DNA from 4 places in the Streptomyces malachitofuscus genome. Region 3 is predicted to be linked to each of the others. Evidence: riboswitches for the same ligand, from Rfam matches in the RefSeq annotation. Region 3 holds a riboswitch; each other region holds the start of a gene.
The links. Region 3 has a riboswitch for cyclic di-AMP ahead of ACZ44S_RS28690 (M23 family metallopeptidase). Riboswitches for the same ligand answer to the same signal wherever they lie in the genome.
Positions count from the first base shown of each region.

Region 1: another riboswitch for cyclic di-AMP. It lies ahead of ACZ44S_RS37075 (transglycosylase SLT domain-containing protein); the one in region 3 lies ahead of ACZ44S_RS28690 (M23 family metallopeptidase).
Region 2: another riboswitch for cyclic di-AMP. It lies ahead of ACZ44S_RS12520 (M23 family metallopeptidase); the one in region 3 lies ahead of ACZ44S_RS28690 (M23 family metallopeptidase).
Region 4: another riboswitch for cyclic di-AMP. It lies ahead of ACZ44S_RS25345 (transglycosylase family protein); the one in region 3 lies ahead of ACZ44S_RS28690 (M23 family metallopeptidase).

Region 1 is NZ_JBVIGA010000042.1:37,207-44,726, reverse strand. It holds gene ACZ44S_RS37100 (flavodoxin family protein) at 1-554, shown strand, start outside; gene ACZ44S_RS37095 (ABC transporter permease) at 562-1,437, opposite strand; gene ACZ44S_RS37090 (ATP-binding cassette domain-containing protein) at 1,424-2,398, opposite strand; gene ACZ44S_RS37085 (LolA family protein) at 2,439-3,659, opposite strand; gene ACZ44S_RS37080 (polyprenyl synthetase family protein) at 3,903-4,913, opposite strand; cyclic di-AMP (ydaO/yuaA leader) riboswitch at 5,439-5,607, shown strand; gene ACZ44S_RS37075 (transglycosylase SLT domain-containing protein) at 5,611-6,099, shown strand; gene ACZ44S_RS37070 (HAD family hydrolase) at 6,063-6,935, opposite strand; gene ACZ44S_RS37065 (GNAT family N-acetyltransferase) at 7,158-7,520, shown strand, end outside.
Region 2 is NZ_JBVIGA010000007.1:106,519-114,038, forward strand. It holds gene ACZ44S_RS12515 (M16 family metallopeptidase) at 1-1,227, shown strand, start outside; cyclic di-AMP (ydaO/yuaA leader) riboswitch at 1,430-1,595, shown strand; gene ACZ44S_RS12520 (M23 family metallopeptidase) at 1,608-2,381, shown strand; gene ACZ44S_RS12525 (GntR family transcriptional regulator) at 2,568-3,272, shown strand; gene ACZ44S_RS12530 (HPr family phosphocarrier protein) at 3,439-3,720, opposite strand; gene ACZ44S_RS12535 (bifunctional acetate--CoA ligase family protein/GNAT family N-acetyltransferase) at 3,898-7,065, shown strand; gene ACZ44S_RS12540 (DUF5998 family protein) at 7,134-7,520, shown strand, end outside.
Region 3 is NZ_JBVIGA010000022.1:144,822-152,341, forward strand. It holds gene ACZ44S_RS28675 (MBL fold metallo-hydrolase) at 1-1,025, opposite strand, end outside; gene ACZ44S_RS28680 (GNAT family N-acetyltransferase) at 1,059-1,547, opposite strand; gene ACZ44S_RS28685 (SGNH/GDSL hydrolase family protein) at 1,573-2,358, opposite strand; gene ACZ44S_RS28690 (M23 family metallopeptidase) at 2,565-3,497, opposite strand; cyclic di-AMP (ydaO/yuaA leader) riboswitch at 3,500-3,665, opposite strand; partial or broken gene ACZ44S_RS28695 (GH36 C-terminal domain-containing protein) at 3,980-4,596, opposite strand; gene ACZ44S_RS28700 (hypothetical protein) at 4,599-4,844, opposite strand; gene ACZ44S_RS28705 (tyrosine-protein phosphatase) at 5,015-5,812, shown strand; gene ACZ44S_RS28710 (DUF6126 family protein) at 5,837-5,965, opposite strand; gene ACZ44S_RS28715 (helix-turn-helix domain-containing protein) at 5,962-6,585, opposite strand; gene ACZ44S_RS28720 (aspartate aminotransferase family protein) at 6,659-7,520, opposite strand, start outside.
Region 4 is NZ_JBVIGA010000018.1:120,370-127,889, reverse strand. It holds gene eno (phosphopyruvate hydratase) at 1-571, opposite strand, end outside; gene ACZ44S_RS25345 (transglycosylase family protein) at 836-1,540, opposite strand; cyclic di-AMP (ydaO/yuaA leader) riboswitch at 1,545-1,713, opposite strand; gene ACZ44S_RS25340 (transglycosylase family protein) at 1,919-2,914, opposite strand; gene ACZ44S_RS25335 (cytochrome P450 family protein) at 3,116-4,393, opposite strand; gene ACZ44S_RS25330 (nucleoside triphosphate pyrophosphohydrolase) at 4,518-5,513, opposite strand; gene ACZ44S_RS25325 (SurA N-terminal domain-containing protein) at 5,601-6,248, opposite strand; gene ACZ44S_RS25320 (protein kinase domain-containing protein) at 6,418-7,520, opposite strand, start outside.

The DNA of each region.
Region 1 (7,520 bases), on a different contig from region 3:
GTGCCCGCCCCGACGGCAACACCGAACTGCTGGCCCGCCGGGCCGCCGAACAGCTGCCCCCGGACGTGGAGCAGCAGTGGATCGACCTCACCGCCCACCCCGTCCCCGACTTCGAGGACCTGCGCCACGACAACGACCACGTCCGCCCCACCGAAGGCGCCGTGGCCCTGCTCCTCGACGCGACACTGGCCGCGACCGACGTGGTCATCGCCTCGCCGCTGTACTGGTACTCGCTGTCCGCGCAGACCAAGCGCTACCTCGACCACTGGTCGGGCTGGCTGCGCACCCCGGGACTGGACTTCAAGGCGGCCATGGCGGGGCGCACCCTGTGGGGCGTCACCGCGCTCGCACACGAGGAGCCGGAGGTCGCCGACCCGCTGGTGGGCACCCTGAACAACTCGGCCGCGTACATGGGGATGCGGTTCGGCGGGGTGCTGCTCGGCAACGGCAGCAAGCCGGGTGACGTACTGAGGGACACCGAGGCGCTGACCCGGGCCAAGACGTTCTTCGCGCGGGAGGCACCGCTCGCCCGCTTCCCCTACGAGGCCGGCTGACGCGCTCCTAGGCGGTGATGTCCTTCGACGTGAACCTCGCCCACGCCGCCGAGCCGAACACGGCCGCGTAGAGGGCCTGGAGGCCCAGGTTCTTCGTCAGGTCGTCCCAGTAGACCGGCTCGCGCATCAGGTCGGCGAAGGACAGCCAGTAGTGGGAGAAGAGATAGGGGTGCAGGGCGTGCAGCTGGGGGATCTGGTCGAGGATCTGGACCGTGATCAGCAGCCCGACCGTGGTCGCCATCGCCGCGATGCCGCTGTTGGTCAGCGTGGAGACGAAGAGGCCGAGCGCCGCCACGCCGATCAGTGACACGGCGACGACCAGGGCGATGAGCAGGGCTCTGGCCAGGCCCTCGCCGAAGCCGATGCGGGTGCCCGAGATGGTCGTGAGGTCGCCCAGCGGGAACAGCAGCGCGCCGACGAGCAGCGCCGAGACGGCGACCACCAGGGTGGCGACCAGACAGAAGGCCATGACCGTCGCGTACTTGGTGAGCAGCAGACGGGTCCGGCCCGCGGGGGCGACCAGGAGGTAGCGCAGCGTCCCGGCGTTCGCCTCGCCGGCGAGGGCGTCGCCCGCGACCACCCCGATCGCCATGGGCAGGAAGAACGGCAGGGTGGCGGCGAGCGCGGTGAAGACCAGGAACAGTCCGTTGTTGGTGATCTGCGAGATGAACGCCGGGCCGCCGCCTCCGCCGCCCCCGTGCCCGGCCGGCGAGCCGTCGCCGGTCTCGATCCGCACGGCGATGCCGACGAGGACCGGCACGGCCGCCAGCACCCCGAGCAGGGCCAGGGTGCGCCAGCGCCGGAACGTGGTGAGCAGCTCGCTGCGGAACAGGCCGAGGGTCCACAGCGGGCTCGCCTTCCGCACCGCTTCAGCCCGCGACATCGAACCCCTCCCCGGTCAGTGCCACGAACGCGTCCTCCAGCGAGGCCCGTTCGACCCCGAACCCGCGGACCCGGACACCGGCGGTGACCAGGGCCGCGTTCACCTCGGCGAGGTCGCGCTCGGGCGCCTCGCCGGTCACCCGGTCCTCCGCCACGACGACATCGGCGACTCCCTGCTCCTTCAGCACCCGGGCGGCGTCCGCCGGGTCCGCAGTGGTCACCACCAGCCGGCCGCGGGCGCCCGCGGCCAGGTCGGCGACCGGGCCCTGGGTGATCAGCCGGCCCTGGGCCATCACGGCGGCGTGCGTGCACACCTGCTCGATCTCGTCGAGGAGGTGGGAGGAGAGGAAGACGGTCGTGCCGTCCGAGGCCAGCTCGCGGATCAGTGTGCGGATCTCCCGCATGCCCTGCGGGTCGAGGCCGTTGGTCGGCTCGTCCAGGACGAGCAGCCGGCGCGGCTGGAGCAGCGCGGCCGCGAGACCGAGGCGCTGCTTCATGCCGAGGGAGTACGCCTTCGCCTTCTTGCCCGCGGCGGCCGTGAGGCCCACCCGGTCCAGTGCGGCGGCCACGCGGGCGCGCCGGGTGCGCGGATCGGCGGTGGGATCGGCGGCGTCGTAGCGCAGCAGGTTGTCCCGGCCGGAGAGGAAGCCGTAGAGGGCGGGGCCCTCGATGAGGGCCCCGACGTGGGGCAGGACGGCGCGCGCGGAGCGCGGCATGGGCCGCCCCAGGACGTGCGCCGTGCCGGAGGTCGGCTCGATCAGCCCCATCAGCATGCGGATGGTGGTGGTCTTGCCCGAGCCGTTGGGGCCGAGGAAGCCGAAGACGCTGCCCGCCGGGACGGTCAGCCGCAGACCGTCGACGGCGAGCTGTCCGCCGCGGTAGCGCTTGGTGAGCGCGCGGGTGGTGATGACTCCCTCACCCGCGTGCTCCCCGTCCGGCTCGCCGGCGGACGCCTCTGCCATCGGCTCCCTCGTTCCCTGTCCTGTCGTACGGTTGTGCGGCCTACTTCCCCGCGTCGGCCGCCTTCACGAGCGCGTCCTTGGTGACGGTGCCCACGTAGACCTTGCCGTCCTCGGTGATCAGGGCGTTGACCAGGCGGGTGCTGAACACCGTGCCGGTGCCGAAGTCGCCCTTGACCTGGTCGCCGAGCGAGCCGAGGAAGCCGCCGAGGTCACCGCCGGCCTCACCGGTGGGCAGGCCGCCCTCGCTGCCGGTGTCGAAGGTGGCGATGGAGTTCCAGCCCTCGCCGAGCATCTTCAGCCCGTCGAGGCCCTTGGCCAGGTCCTCCTCCGACTTGGGGGCCCGCTCCGGCTTTCCGGGGTGCTCCCGGCCGTGGTCGAGTGCGTCGTCCTCGGTCACCTCGGCGCCCTTGGGCGGGGTGAACTCGAAGGTCGACGCGGCCGGCCGGTCGAAGCTCACCTTGGTGAAGCCGACGTCCACGACGGCCGCGCCGCCGCTCGACGGGGTGAGCGTGAACTTCAGCGGCATACCGGTCTTGTGGTCGACCGCGATACTGATCGCGCCGACCGTGGAGCCGGACTGCTTGGGCTCGACGACCAGCTTGTAGGCGTCCCGGCCGGCCACCTGGGCGGTGCCGTCGACGGTCACGGACGTGGTGTCGTCGACCGACTTCAGCGCCTCCTCGGCGAAGTCCTTCGGGGTGGCCGGGGGCTGCTGCTCCCGCTCCTCGCCGGACGTGTCGACGGTGGCGTGGTAGACCGCGTTGGACCCGCTGTCGTAGCCCCAGAGGTCCTCGCCGTTGCGGATCAGGCTGTACTCGGCGGCGTCCTCGAGGAGCGACACCTTCTGCCGGTCGGGGCCGTCGGCGGCGACCCGCAGCGTGTGCGTGCCGGACGCCAGTTCGGTGAGCTTGGCGGACGGGTCGGCCGAGGAGCCGCCCTCCTCGCCCTGCCCCATCGCGCCGGACGCGATGCTGTTCTCCAGGCCGCCGAGGTTCGGCAGTCCGAGGTCCGTGGTGATCTTCACGGTGCCGGACAGCTGCTCGACGTCCGACTTCGCGATCTTCTCGATGAGCTGCGCAGCGGTGATCTCCGGCAGGTCGGGGTCGCCGGAGCTGGCGATCGCGGGGACGAGCCCGATGGTCGCGGCCGCCACTCCCATCACCGTGACCGGGACGACGTACCGCGCGGCCCTGCGCCGCCCCGTGCGCGGCTCGTCGACCTCCTCCGCGGCCGTCGTGTTCTCGGATTCGTACGGTGCCATGTGTGCCCTCCGTGGTCGGCGGCGGCTTCCGTCTCGTGTCCTCGCACCAGTTTCACCCTGAGCCGCCATTCTCACCCGAACCGGTGAGAAGTGGTGTTGTCCGTCGTGGTCCATCTGACCAAATCCCGCACGCGGAAGCGTCAGACCCCGGACGCAACTCCGTGTACTGCTCCGGTATGACACGCGAGGTGGTTTTCTCCCCCGACCAGTAGGGGGCGCGGGGGAGTTCGGGCCCGGCCGGGCTCAGCCGGCGCGGTGCACCACCGCGTCGCACAGCTGCACGAGTGCCGCCTTCGCCTCGCACTCCCGCAGCGGGGCCAGCGCGGCGCGCGCCTCCTCGGCGTACCGCACGGTGTCCCGGCGGGCCTGCTCGAGCGCGGGGTGCGCGCGCAGCAGCCGCAGCGCCTCGGCGTGCCGGGCGTCGTCGGTGAGGTCGGAGTCCAGCAGCTCGCACAGGGCGATGTCCTCGGCCAGTCCCAGCCGGGCCGCCCGCTCGCGCAGCCGCAGCACGGGCAGCGTGGCGATGCCCTCGCGCAGGTCGGTGCCGGGGGTCTTGCCGGACTCGCTGGAGTCGGAGGCGATGTCCAGGACGTCGTCGGCGAGCTGGAAGGCGACGCCGAGCCGCTCGCCGTACTGGGTGAGCACGTCCACGACCGTCTCGTCGGCGCCGGACATCATCGCGCCGAAGCGGCAGGAGACGGCGACCAGCGATCCGGTCTTGCCGCCGAGCACGTCCAGATAGTGGTCGACGGGGTCGCGGCCGTCCTGCGGTCCCGCGGTCTCCAGGATCTGCCCGGTGACCAGCCGTTCGAACGCCTCGGCCTGCACCCGCACGGCCTCCGGTCCGAGGTCGGCCAGGATGTGCGAGGCCCGGGCGAAGAGGAAGTCACCGGTGAGGACCGCGACGGAGTTGCCCCAGCGGGCGTTCGCACTGTCGACACCGCGCCGGACATCGGCCTCGTCCATGACGTCGTCGTGGTAGAGCGTGGCCAGGTGGGTGAGCTCCACGACCACGGCGGACGGCACGATGCCGGGCGCGTAGGGGTCGCCGAACTGGGCGGCGAGCATCACCAGCAGCGGACGGAACCGCTTGCCGCCGGCCCGCACCAGATGCTGGGCGGCACCGGTGATGAAGGGGACCTCACTCTTGGTGGCCTCGATCAGCCCTTCCTCGACAGCCGTCATTCCGGCCTGGACATCGGCTTCCAGAGCCTGGTCCCGCACGCTCAGCCCGAACGGCCCGACGACGGTCACGAGGGGTCTCCTGTCTGCTGGTGTCCACTGGCGGTTACACGGAATGTCGATAGGTCGCTGCCATCACTCAAGTCAGCGTATCCGGTCACGTTTCGATCACCGCCAGCACCCGGGGTTACCGGCAGGGCGGTACCGGATCGGGAGCGGAGCGCTTTTGATCGGTTGATAACAACGGACAATGGCCTCTTTCCCGGACGTAACACCCTGCCAATCATCCTGCCCGGCCGTCCGTCCGATTTGCCGTTATTAGCAAGTGAATTCCTCTTGGCGGTAAATGCTCTCGGGCTCCGTGACCAGTGAAGTGAGTCACGCGCCGCCCGCCGGGTCCACCGGCCCACCCGAAGGGCGTTCCCCCTTCCCCCTGAACCGAGTTGACCCTTGGCACCCGCAAAGGATCAAGCGCCCCAAATCGCCCGATCCAAGATCAAAGGGCTGATTGTGTGATCCCCGTACTTGTTCCCCCCATGTGCTCTCGCATACGTTCCGGGCCTGCCGGGCGGACGCCGAATCCTGCCACCGCCCGCATCACACCCACCGACGAACTCACGCACGGCAGGAGCGGGGGACCCAGGTAAGCCGCCGGGCCGGCCACGCGCCGGAACGGCTAGGGGTGAAGCCATGCCTTCGGAGCATGGCCGGGCACTCTCCCGCCCGAATCCGACAGCTCACCTCGCAGGCGTAGGAGAGGAACCCAGACATGTCCGTTTCCGGTCAGCTCCGTCGCTTCGGCACCCGCCGCCTCGCCCGCTCCCTCGCCGTCGCCGGCACCGGCGTCGCCGTGGTCGCCCTCCCGCTGTTCGGCGCCACCACCGCCTCCGCGGCCACCACGACGGCCACCACGACCGCCGCTTCCACGACGGTGTACGCGGACAACCTCGACGGCTGGATCCGCGAGTCGCTGGACATCATGGCGCAGCAGGGCATCCCGGGCTCCTACGACGCCATCCACCGCAACATCATGCGCGAGTCCTCCGGCAACCCGGCCGCCATCAACCTCTGGGACTCCAACGCCGCCAAGGGCACCCCGTCGAAGGGCCTGCTGCAGGTCATCGACCCGACCTTCCAGGCCTACCACGTGCCCGGCACCGCCTTCGACCCGTTCGACCCGGTCGCGAACATCACGGCGGCCTGCAACTACGCCGCCGACCGCTACGGCTCGATCGACAACGTCTTCGGCGCGTACTGAGCCGACCGCTGACGGCCGAGCACGGCCGGCCCACCGAACAGTCGCTCGAGGACGACGGCCACGCCGTCGTCCTCGTTCGACGTGGTGACCTCGTCGGCCACCGCCTTCAGCTCCGGGTGCGCGTTGGCCATGGCGACGCCGTGCGCCGCCCAGTCGAACATGGGGATGTCGTTGGGCATGTCCCCGAAGGCGATCGTCCGGTCCGGGCCCAGCCCCAGGTGCTCGGCGGCCAGCGCCAGTCCGCTCGCCTTGGTCACCCCGCACGGCTGGAGCTCCACGGTGCCCGGTCCCGACATGGTGACCGTCGCCAGCGAACCGACCACCGCGCGCGCCGCCGCCGCCAACGCGTCGTCGGACAGCCGCGGGTGGCGCAGCAGCACCTTGCTGATCGGCCGCTCCCACAGATCACGCCGCCGCTCGACCCGCACCGCGGGCAGCGTCGGGTGCGGCATCAGATAGCCCGGCTCGATCAGCGTCAGCCCGTCGACCCCGTCCTGGTCGACCGCGGCGTACACCTCCCCCACCTCGGCCTCGATCTTGCCGAGGGCGGTCTCCGCCAGTTCCCGGTCCAGCGTGACGGACCACAGCAGCCGGTCCGCGCCGGCGTCGTACACCTGCGCGCCCTGGCCGCACACCGCGAGCCCCGTGGAGCCGAGATCGTCCAGGAGCGGCCGCACCCTGGGGGCGGGACGCCCCGTCACCACGAGGTGCCGGGCACCGGCCCGCTCCACCCGCGCGAGGGCGGCGAGGGAGCGGTCGGACAGGGTGTCGTCGCCGCGCAGCAGCGTCCCGTCCAGGTCGGTGGCGATGAGTGAAAAAGCGGTGGGTGCGGCCATGATCAGAGAATACGGACAACGCGACCGTCCGATTCACCATGCCCGTTTCCGCTCGCTTTAGGTGCGGTTCCCCTTCCGTCATCGCCGGGTACGGACCGGTTGAGGACTCTTTCACCGTTTGGCAAGAACATCGTCCGCTATCTACCGCCCCCGTGGGCCCGGGCGGTACCTTCCAAGAGTCCAGGGGGGACTTGATCGGGGGGTCAGGTGAGCAGTGGACGCATGCGCGTGCTGAGGCCGGAGGAGCTCGGCGAGGGGGAACGGGAGCGCTGGCGCGAACTGCGCGCCGCGGCGGACGCGCCGCGCAGCCCCTTCATGGAACCGGAGTTCGCCACCGCCGTGGGCCGGGTTCGGCCGGGGGCCCGGGTGGCCGTGCTGTACGAAGGGGCGGACCCGGCGGGCTTCCTGCCCTACGAGCGGGGCGTGGCGGGTCAGGGCCGGGCGATCGGGCTCGGGGTGTCGGACTGCCAGGGCGCGGTGCTGGCTCCCGGTGCCGTCCTGGAGACCGGTGAACTGCTGCGGGCCTGCTCGGTGTCGAGTTTCGCCTTCGACAACCTGGAGGCCGGCCAGGAACTGTTCGTGCCG
Region 2 (7,520 bases), on a different contig from region 3:
GACGCGCCCCTGGAAGCCGAGCCGGCGGGGATCGACGGCGTCGCCACGATCATGGCGCGCGCCTTCTCCGAGGGCACCGACAAGCACTCCGCCGAGGAGTTCGCCGCCGAACTGGAGCGCTGCGGCGCCACTCTGGACGCGCACGCCGACCACCCCGGCGTCCGCCTCAGTCTGGAGGTCCCGGCCTCACGGCTCCCCAAGGGGCTCGGGCTGCTCGCCGACGCCCTCCGGGCGCCCGCGTTCGCCGACAGCGAGGTCGAACGGCTCGTCCGCAACCGCCTCGACGAGATCCCGCACGAGCTGGCGAACCCCTCCCGCCGCGCGGCGAAGGAGCTGTCCAAGGAGCTCTTCCCGGCGAGCTCGCGGATGTCACGCCCGCGCCAGGGCACCGAGGAGACGGTCGCCGGCATCGACTCCGCTGCCGTGCGCGCCTTCTACGAGAGGCATGTCCGCCCCGCCACGGCCACCGCCGTGGTCGTGGGCGACCTCACCGGCGTCGACCTGGACGAGCTGCTCGGCGACACACTGGGCGGCTGGACCGGCTCCTCGGCCCAGCCGCGGCCCATCCCGCCGGTGGTCGCCGACGACCGGGGCCGGGTCGTGATCGTGGACCGTCCCGGCGCCGTCCAGACGCAGTTGCTGATCGGCCGGATCGGCCCCGACCGGCACGACCGCGTGTGGCCCGCGCAGGTGCTCGGCACGTACTGCCTCGGCGGCACCCTCACCTCCCGCCTGGACCGCGTGCTGCGCGAGGAGAAGGGCTACACCTACGGTGTGCGGGCGTTCGGGCAGGTCCTCAGGTCCGCCCCCGACGGCACGGGCGCGGCGATGCTGGCCATCAGCGGCTCCGTCGACACGCCGAACACCGGACCCGCCCTGGACGACCTGTGGAAGGTGCTGCGCACGCTCGCCGCGGAGGGGCTCACCGACGCCGAACGCGACGTGGCCGTGCAGAACCTGGTGGGTGTGGCGCCCCTCAAGTACGAGACCGCCGCGGCCGTCGCCGGCACCCTGGCCGACCAGGTCGAGCAGCACCTGCCGGACCACTACCAGGCCGACCTGTACCGCCAGTTGGCCGCGACGGGCACCGTGGAGGCCACCGCGGCGGTCGTGAGCGCCTTCCCGGTCGACCGCCTGGTGACCGTCCTCGTCGGTGACGCGGCCCAGATCAAGGCGCCGGTCGAGGCCCTCGGGATCGGCGAAGTCACCGTCGTGACGGCCGAGTAGCGACTCGCCGGCCGGTACCCGTGCGTGGGGCCCTGGTGACACGTAAGTCACCAGGGCCCTCTTATGCCCGAATTGGGGCGGAGGTTGCCTGTCTGCCCTGTGGGATGCGCTACAAAAACCCGGATCTGTTTGGGGATGGGGCGACGTCCCGCTTAGCTTCGTGCGGGCTGTTCGTCGGGCAGTGCGCCGCATCCGCGGCACCGGACAGCCATCGCCGAGTCCCCGTACGGCGCGAGCCAGGGGAGCCGGGGACCCACCTGTAGTCCCTGGGGTGAATCGGACGCCCGCGCGTGCCGCGAGGGGGCCCGTAGGAGACCTTCCTGCTCCGAACCCGTCAGCTAACCCGGTAGGCGAGAGGGAAGGAAAGGACCAGCCTGTACATGGCGTTCACCCGCGCCACCGGGAAGCACCGTCGTCCCAGCCGGATGCAGCGCGGCACCGCCCGCGCGGCGGGCGTCGCGGCCCTCGCCGGCACCGGAGTCGTCGGCTCCCTCGCGGCTCCCGCACTCGCCGCCGAACCCGCCGCCGCGCGGACCGGCCTCACTCCCGTCGTCACCCTGGGCGACGCGGTCGCCGACCGGATCGACGCCCAGGCCGCCGCCCAGCACGAGGCCGCGCGCGAGGCGGCCGAGGCCGCCGCGCGGAAGGCCGCCGAGGAGGCCGCCCGTGAGAAGGCGGCCGAGGAGGCCGCCAAGGCCCGCGCGGAGAAGGAGCGCGCCGCGCGTGAGGCGGAGCGCAAGCGCCTCAACACCTTCGTCTCCCCGATCCCCGGGTCCTACGTCTCGACCGGCTACAAGAGCGGCGGCGCCGTCTGGTCGTCCGGCAGCCACACCGGTGTCGACTTCCACGCGGCGAGCGGCACGCCCGTCCAGTCGGTCGGCATCGGCACCGTCGTCGAGGCCGGCTGGGGCGGCGCGTACGGCAACCAGGTCGTCATCAAGATGAACGACGGCACGTACACGCAGTACGGGCACCTGTCGTCCGTCGCCGTCTCGGTGGGCCAGCAGGTCACCGCGGGACAGCAGATCGGCCTCTCCGGCGCCACCGGCAACGTCACGGGCGCGCACCTGCACTTCGAGGCCCGCACGGGCGCCGACTACGGCTCCGACCTCGACCCCGTCGCCTACCTCCGTGCGCACGGCGTGAACCTCTGAGGCAGTGCGTCCGCTCCCCGAAGCCCCGGCCCACGAGCCGGGGCTTTCGGCGTTTCGGGGGACCCGCCTGTCCAAAAAATATGTATGGATTCCCGGCCGCCGTCGGAATTTCCGGCCGATTGCAATAGAGTCACGGAACGGACGTCATTCGTCGGCGTTTCACGGGGATTAAGCCGGAGGTCGGTCATGCGTATTCCCGCGCACTCGGTGTGCACGGCGATCCGGGACGACATCGTCGCGGGTGTCCACGAGCGCGGCGGCCGGCTCACCGAGGAACTTCTCGCCCGCCGCTACGGCGTCTCCCGCGTCCCCGTCCGCGAGGCGCTGCGCACCCTGGAGGCCGAGGGCTTCGTGGTCACCCGGCGGCACGCGGGAGCGTGCGTCGCCGAACCGACCGAGCAGGAGGCCGCCGATCTGCTGGAGATGCGCACGCTCCTCGAACCGCTCGGCGCCTTGCGTGCCGCCCAGCGCCGCACCGAGGCCCATCTCAAGGTGCTGCGGGGGCTGGTCCGGCTCGGGCAGGAACGGGCCCGTCAGGGCAACAGCGACGACCTGCGCTCCTTGAGCGGCTGGTTCCACGAGACGCTCGCCCAGGCTTCCGGCAGCGCGGCCCTGACCTCGATGCTGACGCAGCTGCGGCACAAGATCGCCTGGATGTACGCCACCGAGGGTCCCGCGGACCCGGTCGAGTACTGGGCGGAGCACGGCGCGATCGTGGACGCCGTGGCGCGCGGCGACGGCGAACGCGCGCGGGCCGTCACGGCGCTGCACACCGAGCGCGCGAGCGCCGGGCACCGGCTGCGCTTCGGCCCCGGCGCCGACCGGGCCGGCCGCACGGAGCGTGTGAGGAGCTCGCAACATCCCGTAAACATGCCGAGTCTTCGCCCTTAACACGGGTGCCGTATACAAAGACGGTGCAATTCTCGGGGGTTTATTTCTGCTGCCCGTAAAGAGAGGGAAGCGGGAAAGCGAAAGGCCCGCCCGGTCGATCAGGGCGGGCCTTTCCATTGCCGCGGCGGGCGTCTGCGAGAAGACGGCCACCGCGCTCGCGCACGATTCAGACGGTCTCGGGGAGTTCCTCGAGCCCTTCGGAGACCAGCTTCGCCAGACGGTCCAGGGCGGCGTCCGCCCCTTCCGCGTCGGACGCGAGGACGATCTCCTCGCCGCCCTGGGCGCCCAGGCCCAGCACGGCGAGCATGGAGGCCGCGTTGACGGGGTTGCCCCCGGCCTTGGCGATCGTCACCGGGACGCCTGCGGCCGTGGCGGCTCGGACGAAGATGGAGGCGGGGCGGGCGTGGAGACCCTCGGCCCAGCCGACGTTGACGCGGCGCTCAGCCATGTGTTGCTGCCCTTCGGTGTTCAGGGTTGTCTAGACCAGTTTCCCACATCATGAAGCATGCCCGGAGCGGCATCCGTGCCCGCTCCCGGTGACAGCCGGACCGCGGCCTCGGTCCGGCTGTCGTCCACCACAGACTGCCTCGCGCCGTTGCCGTACGCGAGCCGTACTCTGGGGCCCATGCAGATCTCGTCGGACCGGCACGAGTATCCCGCCCACTGGGAGGCCGACGTGGTGCTGCGCGACGGCGGCACCGCGCGCATCCGCCCCATCACCGTCGATGACGCCGAGCGCCTGGTCAGCTTCTACGAGCAGGTGTCGGACGAGTCGAAGTACTACCGCTTCTTCGCGCCCTACCCTCGCCTGTCCGCCAAGGACGTCCACCGCTTCACGCACCACGACTTCGTGGACCGGGTGGGACTCGCGGCCACCATCGGCGGCGAGTTCATCGCCACCGTACGCTACGACCGGATCGCCGCCGACGGGACGCCCGCGTCCGCACCGGCCGACGAGGCGGAGGTCGCCTTCCTGGTGCAGGACGCCCACCAGGGACGGGGCGTCGCCTCCGCGCTGCTCGAGCACATCGGGGCCGTCGCGCGGGAGCGCGGCATCCGCCGGTTCGCGGCCGAGGTGCTGCCCGCCAACACCAAGATGATCAAGGTGTTCACCGACGCCGGGTACACCCAGAAGCGCAGCTTCGAGGACGGCGTCGTCCGTCTGGAGTTCGACCTCGAGCCCACGGACCGGTCCATGGCCGTGCAGTACGCGCGCGAGCAGCGCGCGGAGGCGCGCTCGGTGCAGCGGCTGCTCGCCCCCGGCTCGGTGGCGGTCGTCGGCGCCGGACGCGCACCCGGCGGCGTGGGACGCAGCATCCTCGACAACATCAGGGACGCCGGGTACACCGGCCGGCTCTACGCCGTGAACAAGGCGTTCGCGCAGGACGAGAAGGAACTCGACGGCGTGGCCGCGTACCGGTCCGTCCGGGCCGTCGACGGCCCCGTCGACCTCGCGGTCGTCGCGGTGCCCGCCGAACGCGTCCCCGAGGTCGTCACAGAGTGCGGCGAGCACGGGGTGCAGGGGCTCGTCGTGGTCTCGGCCGGTTACGCCGAGGCCGGACCCGACGGCCGCGAACGCCAGCGCGCCCTCGTCCGGCAGGCGCGTTCGTACGGCATGCGGATCATCGGCCCGAACTCGTTCGGGGTCATCAACACGGCCCCGGACGTGCGGCTGAACGCCTCGCTCGCGCCGGAGCCGCCCCGCGCGGGCCGGATCGGGCTGTTCGCCCAGTCCGGCGCGATCGGCGTCGCCCTGCTGTCGCGTCTGCACCGGCGCGGTGGCGGCGTCACCGGCGTCACGGGCGTGTCCACGTTCGTCTCGTCGGGCAACCGTGCCGACGTCTCGGGCAACGACGTCCTGCAGTACTGGTACGAGGACCCCGACACCGACGTCGCCCTGATGTACCTGGAATCCATCGGCAACCCCCGCAAGTTCACCCGCCTCGCCCGCCGGACCGCGGCCGCGAAGCCCCTGGTCGTGGTCCAGGGCGCCCGCCACGGCGCCGGGCCCCGGGGGCACGCCGTACGGGCGACCCGGCTGCCCCACGAGACGGTGTCCGCCCTGCTGCGGCAGGCCGGGGTGATCCGCGTGGACACCATCACCGAACTGGTCGACGCGGGCCTGCTGCTCGCCCGCCAGCCCCTGCCGGCCGGCCCCCGGGTGGCGATCCTCGGCAACTCCGAGTCCCTGGGCCTGCTCACCTACGAGGCCTGCCTCGCCGAGGGCCTGCGTCCGCACCCGCCGCTGGACCTCACCACGGCGGCGTCGGCGGCGGACTTCCACGCCGCACTCTCGCGCGCGCTCGCCGACGGCACGAGCGACGCGGTCGTCGTGACCGCGATCCCGGCGGTGGGGGAGGGCTCGGTTGGCGACGCGGCCCTGGCGGACGCCCTGCGCTCGGCCGCCGCCGCGGCCCCGACCAAGCCGGTCCTCGTGGTCCACGTCGAACTCGGCGGCCTCGCGGAGGCCCTGTCGGCCGCCACCAGCACGGCACCCCAGCCGGCGGCCGGCACCGCACAGGCCACGGTCCCGCCGGCGGAAGCGGACACGGCGGGCGCGCGCGGAGGCGACCGGGATGCGCCTCAACCGGGCGCCGGCGCACCACCGCGGGGCGGACAGGGCACGCCCACGGGGGCGGGACCGGCCACCGGCGCGCAGGCCGGACCCGACCCGGCCGCCCCGTCGGGCGGCGGCGGGACAGCGGCCGCGGACGCCCGCGCGGGAGACGGCGAGGCAGGCCGGGTGGCAGCGCCCCCGGCGGAAGCGACGGCCGCACCGCGGACGTCCGGCGCGGCCGCCCGGCCGCCCGGTGGCACGCCATCGGCGCCCTCCACGCCGCACACCGGCCCCCGCGCCACTGCCCCGGCGCGGCCCGCGCCCGACCCGGCCGACGCAGGCTCCGCTGCCGCCGTCGTGCCCCCCGAAGGCGCTCACCTCATCCCCGCCTACCCCGCTTCCGAGCGTGCCGTCCGGGCCCTGGCACAGGCCGTCGCGTACGCGCAGTGGCGGCGGGAGGCCGCCGAGCCCGGCAAGGTGCCCGAGTACGACGACATCGACGAGAGGGGAGCCGCCGCGCTCATCGACGGGCTGCTCTCGCGCGGGCAGGGCCTCACCCTCGGCGGTGACGAGACCTGCGACCTGCTCGGCATGTACGGCATCCCCGTGCACCGCGCGCTGCCCGCCCTCACCCCCGACGCCGCCGCCGAGGCCGCCCGCAGCCTCGGCTACCCCGTGGCCCTCAAGGCGACGGCCCCGCACCTCAGGCACCGCGCCGACCTGGGCGGCGTACGCCTGGACCTGATGGACGAGGATCAACTACGCCGGGCGTACACCGAGTTGACGGAGCTGTTCGGCGCGCCGGCGGAGCTGCGCCCGGTGGTGCAGCGGATGGCGCCGCGCGGTGTGGACACCCTCGTGCGCGCGGTCATCGACCCCGCCGCCGGAGCGGTGCTCTCCTTCGGCCTGGCCGGGCCGCCCTCCCAGCTCCTCGGGGACATGGCACACCGTCTGATCCCGGTCACCGACCGGGACGCGACCTCCCTGGTGCGATCGATCCGGACCGCTCCCCTCCTGTTCGGCTGGCGCGGCTCGGCACCCGTCGACACCGCCGCCCTGGAGGAACTGATGCTGAGGGTGTCGCGGCTGGTCCACGACCACCCGGAGGTCGTCGCGGTCACCCTGGAGCCGGTCGTCGTCGCCCCGCACGGCGTGAGTGTCCTGGGCGCCTCCGTGCGCCTGGCCCCGCCGCCCGCCCGCGACGACCTCGGCCCGCGAACCCTCCCGGCCTACTGAGGGCGCCGGGGGAGCGGAGTGCGCCGAGCGGTGCCTGGCAGTCAGCGGTCCCCCGTAGGATGGGCGTCATGGCCAAGACCAGTACGACGACCCAGGGGCTGCGGGCGGCGATCGAGCGCAGCGGCTACTACCCGGCCCTCGTGGCCGAGGCGGTGGAGGCCGCCGTGGGCGGCGAGCCCATCCGGTCGTACCTGGTCCATCAGGAGACGACGTTCGACCAGAACGAGGTGCGGCGGCATGTCACCGTGCTCGTCCTCACCGGCAACCGCTTCATCGTCAGCCACACCGACGAGCAGGCCGCGGACAGCACCTCCCCGACGCCGTACGCCACCACGTCCACCGAGTCGGTCAAGCTCGGCCGGATCTCGTCGATCGTGGTCAGCCGGGTGGTCGCGAACCCGGAGTCGTACACCCCGGGCACCCTGCCGCGCGAGATCGTGCTCACCATCGGCTGG
Region 3 (7,520 bases):
ACCGCCTGGCCGACCTCCCCGGCCGCGTCCTTCATCCACTCCCCCGGCTCCGCCCACGCGTGCGGCGCCAGGTTGAAGGTCGCCCAGTGGACGGGCAGCAGCACGCCGGCCGCCGCGCCGCCCTGGAGGTCCAGATGCGAGCGCACGCCCTCCTCGGGGGTCATGTGGATGTCCGGCCAGAAGTCCGAGTACGCGCCGACCTGGATCATCGTCGCGTCGAACGGCCCGTGGTCGGCGCCGATGTCCCGGAAGCCCTCGAAGTAGCCGGTGTCGCCGCTGTGGTAGATCCGGTGCTCCTCGCCGGCGACCACCCAGGAGGCCCAGAGGGTGTGCTGGGTGTTGCGCAGGCCCCGGCCGCAGAAGTGGCGGGCCGGGGTCGCGGTCAGGGTGAGACCGCCGATCCTCGTCGTCTCGTGCCAGTCCAGTTCGCGCAGCCGGCCCTCGGACACGCCCCAGCGCTCCAGGTGCGCGCCCACGCCGAGGGGCACGGCGAACAGGGTGTCCGTGCCGGCCAGTGCCTTGATCGTGGGCAGGTCCAGGTGGTCGTAGTGGTCGTGGGAGATCACGACGACGTCGACCGGGCCGAGCGCGGCCAGCGGCAGGGGCGCGGGGTGCAGCCGCTTGGGTCCGGCGAAGGGGAACGGCGAGCAGCGCTCGCCCCACACGGGGTCGAACAGGACCCGGTGCCCGTCGATCTCCGCGAGCACGCCGGAGTGGCCCATCCAGGTCAGGCGCAGCCCCGTGACGGGCGGGCGGGAGATGTCCGCGACGGTGGTGGGGTGCACCGGGATGTTGCCCGTGGGGGCGCGGCGGGACCGGCTGTCCTTGTCGAAGTAGATCTTCGCGAGGTCCCGCGTGGAGCCCGAGGGGCGGATCCGGGCGGTGCCGCCCGGGTTCTGGAACACGCCGTCCTTGAAGTGCGGGGATCTGCGGATGCGGGCCATGCGCTCACCACTGGGGTCCGCGCCGAAGGCTTCGGGCCGCAGGGCGCGGAGCCCGGAGCTCTGGATACGGTAACCGGCCACGGTTCCTCCCGGTGGAGTCGGTCAGGCTTTCCATTATGTGCGGACGGTGCGGCACTGCGGCGCGGGGTGCGCCTGCGGCCGCGGTGACGGCCGGCGCACCATGAACACGTCCACCGCGTCCTGCGTCTCCGTGGTGAATCCGTGCCGCTCGTACAGTCGCCGGGCCGGGCTGCCCCGCAGCACGTTCAGCCGGACGGGGTGACCGGCCCGGTCGCACCGCTCCAGCAGGTCGCCCAGCACGGCCGAACCGATGCCCCGGCCTTGAAGCGCCGGGGCCAGGTAGAAGTGCTCCAGCCAGTGGCAGTCCCCGGCGGGACGCAGTGCCACGCAGCCGGCGAACGCGCCCCCCGCCTCGATCACCCGGGTGTGGGCGGGGTCGAACCCGTCCCGCAGCCGCTGCCGCACCCGCCGCGCGTCGTACCGGCCCAGCCGTTCCAGGTCCGCGCGCAGCGCCACCGCGCGCAGCTCGGCCACCGCCTCGACGTCCGACGCGGCGGCCGGCCGCAGTTCCCAGTCCCCCATGATCGCCACGCTACCGCGCGGGCTCTCACGCCACCGAGGCGATCCGCACCTTGATGTCGTCCGGCGACAGCGTGCCCTTGGCGGTCACATGGTCGCCCGAGGACTCGCCGCGCAGACGGCGGCCGATCCACGGCACCAGGTACTCGCGGGCCCACTGGACGTCGTCGCGGCGGACCTCGAAGGTGCCGCGCGCCGGCAGGGGCGGCCAGGGCTGCTCGGGGTCGGCGGGGACCTCGAGGCCGAGCGCCAGCCCGGCGCGGAGCGCCACACGGGTGTGCCCCTCGGGCGACAGGTGCAGCCGGTCGGCGTCCCAGGCCCTGCGGTCCTGGACGCTCTTGAGGGACCACAGGTCGAGCACCGGGCAGCCGTAGCGGTCGGCGACGGCCCGCACGTGCCCGTTGTACGTGGCGATCTTGCCGCGCAGGTGCCTGAGCAGCGGGACGCCGCGGGTGTCGAACCCGGTCGTCACCAGGACCGTGCCGGACACGGCCGTGAGCGCGGCGACCGCCTGCTCGAAGCGCTCGGCGACCTCGTCCGGGTCGGTGCCCGGGCGGAGGATGTCGTTGCCGCCCGCGCAGAACGAGACCAGGTCGGGGGCGAGTTCGACCGCCCTCGGAAGCTGGTCCGCCATGATCTGGTCCAGCAGCTTTCCGCGCACCGCGAGATTGGTGTACTCGAAGTCTCCTTCGGGCCGGCGGTCGGCGAGAAGCACGGCGAACCGGTCGGCCCAGCCGACGAACGCCCCGTCGGGGCCAAGGTCGCCGACGCCCTCGGTGAAGCTGTCCCCCACCGCCACGTACGACCCGATCACTCTTCTGCTGTCACTCTTCGAATCGTCTGCCACAGCAGGTCATGATTCACCTTGGAATGTGACCTACGCGACCGTAGGCGAGGGTTGACGTGCGGTGAGATAAGCCACTCTCAAAATATTGACCAACTCCGGAATACACCGGAGGCCGGACCCGGGGATCGGGGTCCGGCCTTCGGTGCGCGTGTCAGGAAGGTCGCCGCAGGGTGTCAGATGGAGACGCCCTTGGAGCGGAGGTAGGAGATCGGGTCCACGTCCGAGCCGTAGTTCGGGGTGGTGCGGATCTCGAAGTGCAGGTGCGGACCGGTCGAGTTGCCGGTGGAGCCGGAGAGACCGACCTGCTGGCCGGCGCTCACGGTCTGGCCGGCCGAGACCGACAGCGAGGACAGGTGGGCGTACTGGGCGTAGTGGCCGTCGCTGAGCTGGATGACGACCTGGTTGCCGTACGCGCCGGCCCAGCCCGCGGAGACGACCGTGCCGGAGCCGACGGCCTTCAGGGAGGTGCCGGTCGGGACGCTGAAGTCGACACCGGTGTGGTAGCCGCTGGACCACATGCTGCCGGCCACCTTGTAGGCGGTGCCGACGCCGCCGCCGGGCACCGGGGAGCTGTAACCGGAGGCGGCCTGGTTCGCGGTCGTCTGCGTGGAGGCCTTCGGGGTGAACTGCTGCGCCGGCTTCTCGGCGGGCTTCTCGGCCTTCGGCGCGGCAGGCTTCGGCGCGGCGGGCTTCGGGGACGCCGGCGAAGTGGACTTCTTCGGCGTGCTCTTGGCGGCCTCGCCGTCGATGGAGAGCTTCAGACCGGGGTGGATGAGTGCCGGGTCGTCGCCGACGGCCTCGCGGTTGTCCGCGTAGAGCTGCTTCCAGCCGCCGTCGACGTTCTCCGTCTCGGCGATCTTGGCCAGGTAGTCGCCGGCCTTCACGGTGTACGTGGGGGACGCGTCGCTCTTTTCGGCGGTGGCCTTGTGGCCGCCGGCGGAAAGGGACTGGACGGCCTTTTCGGGAGCCGTCTGCGGCGTGGCGGCGTGCGCGCCGGTGGCGCCGAGAAGCGGCAGGGCGAGTGCGGCGCCACCGGTTCCGGCGACGGCGATGGAGCGGGCGAAACGCTGAGCCTTGGTACGGCGGTGCTTACCCTTCGCGGGCATGACGAATTCCTCTCCGGCGCCTACGAGGTGAGCTGTCGGGTTCGGACTGGAGATGTCCGGCCGCGATGTTTCACGCGACTTAACCCCAAGCCGTTCCGGAGACCGGAACAGGCAGTCTTACCTGTGGGTCCCCCGCTCCTGCCGTACACGGGTCAGTGTGTGCGGGCTCCGGGCGGCGGCAGGATTAGGCGTCCGTCCGGATCGGTGGCGAACGTAAGCGACCCGGACGCGACGGGACAAGCGGAGGTTCCCCGCGAAGGCGCCTTTTCCGTGATCCACAGGAGGAATTGACGTCACCGAGCGTCAACCGCGATGGGTATTGCGCCCCGAATTCCCTTGTCGTTCCGCTTGATTACGTGAGCATGGCGACAACACATCGTCACGGATATGACGATGCTCACGCACCCCACTCCCATCTCTCTTTCTTTCGGGGCACGTTATGGCGAAGTTACCTAATCGGACAGAACGCCTTATTTGTATGATCACAGGCGCCGCAGCCGGAGCACCGCGACTCCAGGTCGCCCCGCAGACCGGTGTGCGGTCCGTGATGCGCGAGCACGGCACCGCGGTGCACTTCGCCCGTTTCGCGGCATTTGCAGGAGGCGGTCGGATCGACTCCACTCAGCCGGAGCGGGGGAACGGGTTCCCCGAAGTGCTGCGACTGGAGGCAGGCGAGGACGACGGTCCCCTCGCCGAGGACGTACCGCACCGCGCTCAGCCCGCCCTCCGGCGGGCGCAGCCGGTACAGGTCCCCGCGCTGCACGACGGGCCGGATCTCCTTGTAGAGCGCGACCCGCTCCCGGGCCTCGGCGAGCTCCTCCTCGGTCCACCGCGCGAGGTCGCCGCCGATGCCGAGCACTCCGGCCATGGCGCTGACGAACCGAAAACACAGGGAGCTGATCCGCCCGCCCGGCATGACGTTCGGACTGTCGGTGACCCAGGCGGCCATCACCCGGGCCGGATGGAGCCGGCTGAAGCCGTGCCGGATGGCGAGCCGGTCCAGCGGGTCGGTGTGGTCCGAGGTCCACACCTGGCCGGTACGGGAGAGGATGGCCAGGTCGATCCGGCCGCCACCGCCCGAGCAGGACTCGAAGGCCAGGGTCACCCGGCGTTCGACCAAAACCGGGGGCCGCCCTCGACCGGGTACTCCTCGCGCCCGTCCAGCCGGGACTCGAACGGCCACTCGTCCGGCAGCGGACGCCGGGCGAGGGCCTCGGCGTCGGCGAGCTCGATCATCGGACCCCAGTACAGATGCACCAGTTCGTCCCGGTCCGTGACATGGATCGCGTACGCACTCGCCGGACCCGACAGCAGCCAGGTACGGCCGTCCGCCGAGACCTGCGTCACCGGACCTCCCCCAAGCCCGCGCAGAGCCGATCGGACACCAACATCATCCGGGGCGGCGGATCGGCCGGGCCATGCCTGTGGACAACTCATTGCCCCAGGCAGTCATGTCGTATCGTCGAGTGACGCCCGCCGACGAGCAGCGGCGGCGACGCCGAGTGGGAGGAGTCCCCGTGACGCAGCAGATCCCGTCGACCGAGCCCGAGCTGGCCGGAGTGCGCAACTTCCGCGATGTGGGCGGACTGCCGACCGTGGACGGTCGGCGGGTGCGGCACGGGGTGCTGTTCCGCAGCGGTCACCTGGCCCACGCGACCGCGGAAGACGCCGTCTTCCTGTCCTCGCTCGGGCTGCACACGATCTTCGACTTCCGCAACGCGGCCGACCAGAAGCTGGAGGGGCCGGACGTCGAGCTGCCGGGCGTGCGCAATGTGAACCTGCCGCTCAGCGACCCGGCCGACGGCGCCGAGTTCTGGAAGATGGTCCGCGACGGCGACCTGGACCAGCTGCGCTCGATCCTCGCGGACGGCAAGGGCTCGGACCGGATGATCACCTCCTATCGGATGATCATCAAGGAGCGCACCGCCGAGCACGCCCAGGTGCTGCGCTCGCTCGCCGAGGACAGTGTCCCCACGCTGATGCACTGCGCGGCGGGCAAGGACCGTGCGGGACTGTCGGTGGCGGTGACGCTGCTCGCGCTGGGCGTCGAGCGGGACGCGATCGTCGACGACTACCTGAAGTCCAACGCCAGGCACCGCCGTTACAAGGTGCACCGCAGCGGCAGCTCCGCCTCGGCGTACTCCCCCGAGGTCATGGAGCTGCTCAGCCCGCTGTTCGACGCGCGGGCGGAGTATCTGTCGGCCGCCTTCGAGACCGTCGAGGAGACCTGGGGCGGTGTGGACACCTATCTGGAGCAGGGGCTCGGCCTCACCCCCGGGGACCGGGAGCGGCTGCGCGAGCGCCTGCTCGACTGAGGCGGGCACCCGCCCCCGGCGCGTCTACTTCTTGGGGGCCATCTCGAACAGGAAGTAGATGAAGGCCGCGAAGAGGTGCCCCACCACCACGTAGACGAACAGCCGCACCCACAGGGCCCGCGGCAGCTTCTCCTCCATGTCTTTGCCGGTCATGTCGCCTCTCCGTGGATCGGGCCCAGGCACAGGGCGGCCGTGGGACTCTGCAGCAGGGTGTGGACGAACAGCAGCTCCACCCCGTCGGGGTCGGATGCGGCGATACGGTGCGGGGTCAGCGAGTCGAAGTGCGCGCTGTCGCCCGGGCCGAGCCGGTGCAGGACATCCCCGAGGCGCAGCCGCAGCCGGCCCTTGAGGACGTACAGCCACTCCTCGCCGGGGTGGACGCGCACGATGTCGCCCTGGGAGCCGTGCGGCACATGGACCCGCAGGGCCTGCATGCCACGACCGGGTGCCCCGGCCGGCCAGTATGTCCAGCCGCCCGCCGCCGTGGGCTCCATGTCGGCGGCACGGACCACGGCGTCGCGGTCGGTGGGCGCCTCACCGAGCAGCTCGGAGACCGTCGTACCGTAGATCCTGGCGAGGGACAGCAGCATCGGCAGCGAGGGCTGCCGCTGTCCGGTCTCCAGCCGGGACAGATGGGCCGGCGACAGACCGGCGTCGCGGGCGGCGGCCTCGAGGGTCAGGGAGGCCCGTCGCCGCAGGGAGCGCAGCTGGGGCGCGACCGCGGGAAGGGCACCGGCGGGCCCGGTCGGCGGCTCGGCGTCGGAGGAGCTCATGCCTCCATTGAGCCGGAGATTTGCCCCTGCGGCAATTTTCTTGCCTCAGAGGCAAGGCCGGGACGTTCTCCGGTCAGCGGGTGGCGGCCGCCTGCTTCACCAGGGTCCTGCCGAACTCCCACATCAGGCCGCCGTCGTGGGCGTCGTCCATGACCGCGCGGAAGGCGCGCACGAACCGGTCCACGTCCTCCTCGTCGACGACGAGCGGCGGGATCAGTTTGATCACCTCCATGTGATCGCCGGAGACCTGGGTGAGGATCCGGTGCCGTTGCAGCAGAGGTACGACCACCATCTGCGCGAAGAGCCCCTTGCGGGCCGCCTGGAGCATGGTCCAGCGGGAGCGCAGCTTCAGCGACCGGGGCCGGCCGAACTCGATGCCGATCATCAGGCCCCGGCCGCGGACGTCGGCGAGCAGCTCGTACCGGTCGGTCAGGGCGGCCAGCCGGGTCCGCAGCAGCTCGCCGGTGGTGCGGACGTTCGCGATGATCTGCTCGTCCTCCATCACGGACAGCACCGCGAGGCCCGCCGCCATGGCCTGGGCGTTGGCCCCGAAGCTGGCCGAGTGGACCAGCACCCGGTCCATCGACGAGAAGACCTTCTTGAAGATCCAGTCCTTGCCGATGGTGGCGCCCACCGGCACGTATCCCCCGGAGAGCGCCTTGGCCACGCACACCAGGTCCGGCTGCACGCCCTCCTCGTGCTGGTAGGCGTAGAAGTCGCCGGTCCGGCCGAGACCGGTCTGCACCTCGTCGGCGATCAGCAGCGCCTTGTGCCGGTGCAGCAGGTCCTGGGCGGCCCGCAGATAGCCGGGCGGTGCCTCGTGGACGCCCTTGCCCTGGATCGGTTCGACGATCAGCGCGGCGACGTCCTTCTTGCGCAGCTCGCGCTCCAGGGCGTCCAGGTCGCCGAGCGGTACGGCGGTGTCGGGCAGCAGC
Region 4 (7,520 bases), on a different contig from region 3:
TCTTCAGCGTGTGGTAGACCTCGGTGCCCCAGCGCAGGGCCTCGGAGAAGGACTCCGCGCCGATCGGGGCGATCATGAACTCCTGGATGTCCACGTTGGAGTCGGCGTGCGAGCCGCCGTTCAGGATGTTCATCATCGGCACCGGCAGCAGGTGCGCGTTCGGACCGCCCAGGTAGCGGAAGAGCGGGAGGTCGGAGGCCTCGGAGGCGGCGTGGGCGACGGCGAGCGAGACGCCGAGGATGGCGTTGGCGCCGAGGGAGCCCTTGTTGTCGGTGGCGTCCAGGTCGAACATCGCCTGGTCGATCAGACGCTGTTCGGTGGCGTCGTAGCCGACGAGCTCCGGGCCGATCTGCTCGATGACGGCCAGGACGGCCTTCTCGACGCCCTTGCCCAGGTAACGGTTGGCATCGCCGTCACGGAGTTCGATGGCCTCGAAGGCGCCGGTGGAGGCGCCGGACGGGACGGCGGCACGACCCGTGCTGCCGTCGTCGAGGCCGACCTCGACCTCGACCGTGGGGTTGCCTCGGGAGTCCAGGATTTCCCGGGCTACGACGACGTCGATGGACGGCACGAGCATCTCCTTCTTGGATGTGACGCGGGTGAGCAAGGCCACGGGGGTCTTGCGAGACCGAGCCTAACCGGCTCCGGGCGATCGGCCATCCGGCCGCCCACCCCATGGACAGAACCGAGCGTAAATTGTTTCCGTACGGAACAAAGACGGTTCCGGAAACCGTGACCGGAAAGTGCCCGTGCATGACCCCGCCCCGGTGCGTACGGGGGAAGACGCACCGGGGCGGGGAGCCCGTGGGGACGGGGAGGGACCTGCTGCTTTCCCTTACTTCAGGTGCAGCTGCTGGCCCGGGTAGATCAGGTCGGCGTCCTGGACGATGTCGTCGTTCAGCTTGAACAGCTTCGCCCAGCCGCCCTCGACGTCGTGCTCCTCGGCGATGGAGCTGAGGGTGTCACCCTTGACGACCTTGTACTCGCCGTCGCCCTTCTCGACCTTCTTGCCGGTGGGGGTGGTGACGGTCTTCTTCTCGGCCTTCGGCTCGGCCTGCTTCTCGGCGGCCGGGCGCTCGGCGGAGCGGGAGGCCTTCTGCTCGGTCTCGCGGGGCTGGGTGCTCTGCGCGGAGCCGGCCGAGTCGCCGGCGGAGGAGCCGGTGTAGGCGGCGTTGGACAGACCCTTGCCGCAGACCGGCCAGGCACCCTTGCCCTGGCCCGCCAGGACCTTCTCGGCGATCTCGATCTGCTGGGCCTTGGTGGCCTGGTCGGCGCTGGCGGCGTACTTCGTGCCGCCGTAGCCGGCCCAGGTGGAGGCGGAGAACTGCAGACCGCCGTAGTAACCGTTGCCGGTGTTGATGGACCAGTTGCCGCCGGACTCGCACTGGGCGACGGCGTCCCACTCGGACGCGGTGGCGGCGGAGGCGCTGCCGGCCGCCATCAGCGGGGCGGCGACGGCGGCGGAGGCGACACCGGCGACGGCGATGGCGCGGGTGGCCTTGGACGGACGACGGTGCTTGCCCTTGCCGGAAAACAGCATGGATGGATCCCCTCACCGACGCCTGCGAGGTGAGCTGTCGGGTTCGGGCCGGTTGAGTTGCCCGGCCGCGTCCCTCCCGGGAGGCGGCTTCACCCCAAGCCCGAACCGGTGTCAATCACCGGAAAGGGCACTTACCTTGGGTCCCCCGCTCCTGCCTACGGCGCATGACGCGACGACTGTTCCCGTGCTGCCACTGGCAGGATTCGGCGTGGCGGCAGCCGGGGCCCGCGGTGGCGAGCGGTCACGACCGTAGACACGCGATTCGCGGAATATCAAAGACGATCACGGCTTCTGAGACCTATCTCTCACAGCCTTTAAACCGGACATTCAGCGCGAACCATGACGCCAACCGGCCCCGCGTCCGGGCGATTTCGGATGTCACTTTTCGCCCGGTTCGACCTCTACGTCAAGCTCCTGACCCGGCAGGATGTAGTCCGGGTCGGCGCCGATGAGCTGGGCGTTGACGGCGTAGAGCGCACGCCATCCGCCGTCGACCGCAAGGGAGTCGGCGATGGACGAGAGGCTGTCCCCGGTGTCCACGGTGTAGGAGCTGTCGCCGGAACCACCCCAGGCGTCGAGACCGCGCGCATGCCGGCCGGACGACTCCGAGGGGCGCTCCTCGCCCTCCTCGGCGCCGGCCCCGCGGTGGCGACCGGTGCCCTCGCCACCACTGTCCGCCGAAGGACGGTCGCTCTGCCCCGCCTTGTCCGGCTCGTCACCATCGGGCGTGGCCGAGGCGGAGGGGGAGGCGCCGGTGTCCACGCTCTCGCCGCCGTCGGCGCCACCGCCCTCGTCGCCACCTGAAGCGGCATCCGATTCGGTCGACTTGCCGTTTTCACCCGATTCGCCGTCCGCGCCCTTCGGGGTCCCCTTCTCGCCGTCCGCACCGGACGACGGGTCGGCCGTGGCCGACGGAGAGGAGGAAGCCGGCTCATCGCCGGAGTCCGGCGAGGCGGACGCGTCCGACGAGCCGGACGTACCCGTGCCGGCCGCGGGCGCGTCCTGCCCCAGGCCCGCGAGCAGGCCACAGGTGCGCCACGCTCCGACACCCTGGTCGGCGAGGATCGCCTCGGCCACGGCTATCTGCTGGCCGCGGCTGGCCTGGTCGGCGCTCGGCGCGTAGTCCAGACCGCCGTACCTCTCCCAGTCGTCCTGGGTCAACTGCAGGCCGCCGTAGTAACCGTTGCCGGTGTTCTGGCTCCAGGAGCCACCGCTCTCGCACTCGGCGATCCGGTCCCAGGTGGTGCCGTCGGCTGCGCTGGCGCTGCCGGCCCCGAGAAGAGGGATCGCGATGGCGGAGCCGGTCACTCCGGCCGCGACGAGGAGAGCCGGAGCCTGGCGGGGGCGTCGGTGCCGACCGTTCCCGGAGAGCATGCGGAGACCTTTCAACGACAGCGATGAACAGGCGCGGCGCATGGAGCCCGAGACGGAGCGCCGCACTTGATGGGTGAACGTATCGGCAGACGATCACTTGTCACAAGTTAATGCCGCGCAGATCACGTGAAGATCACAGAGTTGAGGGCGTGTCACGTTTGCGCTGGTCCGCTCGGGGTGCATGGAGCGGAGCACGGTCCGTCACTTTTGCGGAGGGGTGAATTCCACCGGAAGCGTGCGCAGTCCGCGCATGATGAGCCCGCCGCGCCACCGGAGTTCGTCCGGTTCCACCGCCGGCCGCAGGTCCGGAAGCCTGGTCAGCAGCGTGGCGAGCGCGGTCTGCCCCTCCAGCCGGGCCAGCGGGGCGCCGAGGCAGTAGTGGATGCCGTGGCCGTATCCCAGATGCTGGTTGTCGCGCCGGCCGAGATCGAGCACGTCCGGGTCGGCGAACCGGTCCGGGTCCCGGTCCGCGGCGGCGAGGACGACGAGCACCGGGTCGCCCGCCGCGATGCGCTGCCCGCCGATGGTGACCGGCTCGGTGGCGAACCGCCAGGTGGCGAGTTCCACGGGGCCGTCGTAGCGCAGGAGTTCCTCCACACCGGTCTCCAGCAGCCCGTGGTCCCCGGCGGCGAGGGCCCGTTGCAGGCGTGCGCGCTGACCGGGATGGGTGAGCAGGGCGTAGGTGCCGTTGCCGATGAGGTTCACGGTGGTCTCGAAGCCCGCGAACAGCAGGATGAACGCCATGGCGGCGGCCTCGTTCTCGGTGAGGTGCTCACCGTGGTCGGAGGCGCGGATGAGACCGGAGATGAGGTCCTCGCCGGGGGCGGGCTCGGCGGGCAGAGCCTCGCGTTTGCGGTGGATCAGCTCGGCGAGATAGCCGCGCATCTTCTTCACGGACCGGGCGACCCCGCCACGTGGTCCCCCGCCGTGACGGATCATCATGCCCGCCCAGTCCCGGAAGTCGTCCTGGTCCTCCCGCGGGACGCCGAGCAGGTCGCAGATGGCGTAGATGGGAAGGGGGAAGGCGAACTCGTGGATGAGGTCGGCGGAGCCCCGGTCCGCGAAACGGTCGATGAGTCCGTCGGTGAGCTCCTGCACGCGCGGCGCGAACTCCGCGACACGGCGCGGGGTGAACGCCTTGCTGACCAGCCGCCGCAGCCGGGTGTGGTCCGGCGGATCGATGTTCAGCAGATGCGTCATCAGCTCCGCCTGGCGCTCACCGGGGATGCCCGTCTTGCCCTTGGCGTGCGCGGGCTCGTCGTGGTGCGCGGGGTTCTTGGACAGGCGGTGGTCGGCGAGGGTCTGCTTGGCGTCCGCGTACCGCGTGACCAGCCAGGCCTCCACACCGCTGGGCAGCCGGGTCCGGTGCACGGGGGCGTGCTCACGCAGCCAGGCGTAGGCGGGGTACGGATCGGCGGCGAACTCCCAGCTGAACAACTCCGGAACGGGGCCCTGCGGGGCGGAGGGGTGGTCTGACATGCGGTGACCTCAATGGGCGTGTGCCGTGCGGCTCGGGTGGCCTGGGGCGTCGGGCGGGGGCGGAGCCCCCGGGGACGGGACGGGAAGGGCGGCGGGGGCGGAGCACCCCCTGCGGTCGGCTCGCTCAGCTGTGGTCCGCGCCACCCTCCGCACCCCGGATCGCATCGCGGTACACCCGTGCCGCCGCCCGCAACGCCGCCTCCGGATCCACCCCCGCGGCCTCCGCCCGTGCCGCCAGCGCCAGCAGCTCGTAGCCGACGCCCTCCCCCGCCGGCAACGGAACCTCCAGCCCCGCCGTCCGCGCCCGCGACGCCAGCTTCGCCGCCAGCGCCAGGGCGGGCTGTCCGAGCGGCACCCCCTCCGTCACCGAGCTGCGCCGCTTCTCCTCCGCCTTGGTCCGCAGCCAGTGCGCCTTGACGTCCTCGGGCGTGTCCGCCGTCTCCCCACCGAAGACATGCGGGTGGCGGTGGATCAGCTTGGCCACGATGCCGCCCGCCACGTCGTCGACGGAGAACGGCTCGTCCGGGTGCTCCTCGGCGATGCGGGCGTGGAAGACGACTTGGAGGAGCACGTCGCCCAGTTCCTCCCGCAGCTCGTCCCGGTCACCCTCCTCGATGGCCTCGACGAGTTCGTACGCCTCCTCGATGCCGTACTTGGCCAGACCCTTGTGGGTCTGCTGGGACGACCACGGGCACTCCGCCCGGATGCGGTCCATGACCTGCACCAGGTCGAGCAGACGGGCGCCCGGCAGGTCGTAGGAGGCGGGCAGCAGTTCCAGCTCGGGCATCCGGACCCTGCCGGACCCGGCCAGCCGCGCCAGCCCGTCGGTCAGCGCCGGCTCGCCCTCCCCGGTCGCCACGACCACCACCGTCCGCCCGCCCGCGCAGGCGTCGACGATCTCCTCGGCGGTCGGCGCGGCCTCGTCGACCGATATCCCCGACTCCCGCAGATACGGCAGCTGCGGGTGGGCGCCGTCCGCGCACAGCACTCGGTCGGCCGCGTGCAGGACCTGCCAGGCCGGCCAGGACAGCAGGCCGGGCGCGACGCGGTGACTGGTGGTGAGCAGGACGACACGGCCGGGGCCGTCCTCGGAGGTCGGTACGGAGCTGATTGCGTTCACGCTCCGAAACTAGCCCACCCCACCGACGGGCCCCGAGTTGTCCACAGCCCGTTCGTCCACAGCCTGTCCGTCCACAGGACCGCCCCGTCAGAGCGGCTGCGGAGCCTCGGGAGAGGAACTGACGTCCCGTACCCACGGCACCTTCGCGTCGACCCGGCTGCTCTTGTCCACGTCCCAGTCGCCGTAACGCGGGTTGAGGTCGATGTCGAGCTCCTTGCCCGCCTCGGACAGCGCCTGCCAGAACTCGGGCCGGCTGGTGTCGGTGCCGAGCCGCTGGGCGAGCTTCTGGGCCTGCAACTGGAGGCGGAGGTTCTCGTCGAGACGCTGCGGCGGGATGCCGTACTGCTGGAGCCAGGCGGCCTCCAGCGCCTCCGCACCGCCCGCCTGCTGCTCCAGGCCGGAGCGCATCTGCTGGATCTCGCGGTCCGTGACCGTCACCCCGGCGTCCTTCGCGGCGCGCTCCAGCACCCGGTCCAGGACCATGCCGTGCAGGGTGTCGCGGGTCAGGCTGCCGGTGCGCGCGATGGCCTGCTGGTACTGGGCCTCGTCCGGCACGGCCGCCCGCTGTGCCGCGCGGACCTCGTCGACCCGGTTCTCCAGCTGCGACACGGTGATCCGTTCCCCGCCGACCACGGCCGCGGCACCGGGGTGCGCGTCGTTCCCGCAGGCGGTGAGCAGGGGCGCTGCGGCGATCGCGGCGGTGAGGAGGAACGCGGTGCGACGGCGGCGGTGCAAGGAGACCTCCTGAGGAGAGCTTGTGCGGCGGTGCACAAAGTCTTGCGGTGATCGATGGTAGGCATCGGCCAAGCTCTGGCCAACCCATTCGACCAACGATTCACCGCGACTTCCGGCACCGCCCCGGCCCGCCGTCCGGCCGTATGGCCCCTTTGCGGTCCGCCGTCCGCTATCCGCGCACCTGTCCCAGCCACCCCAGGGTCCGGCGGATGTCCGCGGCCAGCGGATGCCCGGGGCCGTGCAGGCGCTCCACGTCATGCAGCAGCCGGGCCAGCGTGTCGTGCGCGGCGGCCCGGTCGCCGAGGGCCAGCAGCAGATGGCCGATGCGGCGGCGGACGTCGTGGGCGAGCTGCGGGTCACCGGCGGCCACGTACTGGTTCTCGTAGTACGCCAGCAGCGCCCGGTACTCGGCGAGCGCCGCCGCCGGTTCGCCGAGCTGCTCCAGGCACTGCGCTGCCTCGTAGCGGTAGCGCAGGGACTGCGGGTCGGCCTGGCCGGCCTCGGCGGCGCGCTCGTCGGCGAGGCGGCGCAGTTCGGGCAGGGCGCGCCGGTACTGGCCGTCGTCCAGGAGGGTGGCCGCGTACTGCTTGCGCAGGGTGCGGACGACCGGGGAGTGCTCTCCGTGCTGGTCGGCGGCGACGGGCAGGATCGAGCCGAGGATGTCCACGGCCTGGGTGATGCGGCCCTCGCCGAGCAGCCGCTTCACCTCGTCCACGGCGGCGGCGACATCGGCCTTCTCCGCCACGGGCGCGGGCGGCGCGGCGGGGGCGGGCTGGGGCGCGGGCGCACGGTCCGGCCAAGGGGCGTGCGGACGGAGGAACGGGCGGGTGGGATCCAGCGGCGCGCCGGTGGGCGTACCCCGCGCGGGGAGCAGCTGCGACAGGTGCTCGTAGACCTCCTGCGCGGAGTCCGGTCGGTGCTGCGGGTCCTTGGCGAGCAGCCGCAGCACCAGGGCCTCCAGGGCCTCGGGCACCTCCGGGCGGATCCGGCGCACCGGCACCGGCGGCTCGTACAGGTGCCGGTGCAGCACCCCGAGCGCCGTCGAGCCGGCGAACGGTACGTCGCCGCTGAGCAGCTCGTGCATCAGCACCCCGAGCGCGTACAGGTCGGTGTAGGGGCCGACCGCGCCGCCCATCGCCTGCTCGGGGGCCATGTAGGCGGGCGAGCCGATGGGGGTGCCGGTGTGGGTCAGACGGGTGGTGTCGGCGTCCATGACGGAGGCGACGCCGAGGTCGAGCACGGTGACGGTGCCGTCCTGCTTCACCATCACGT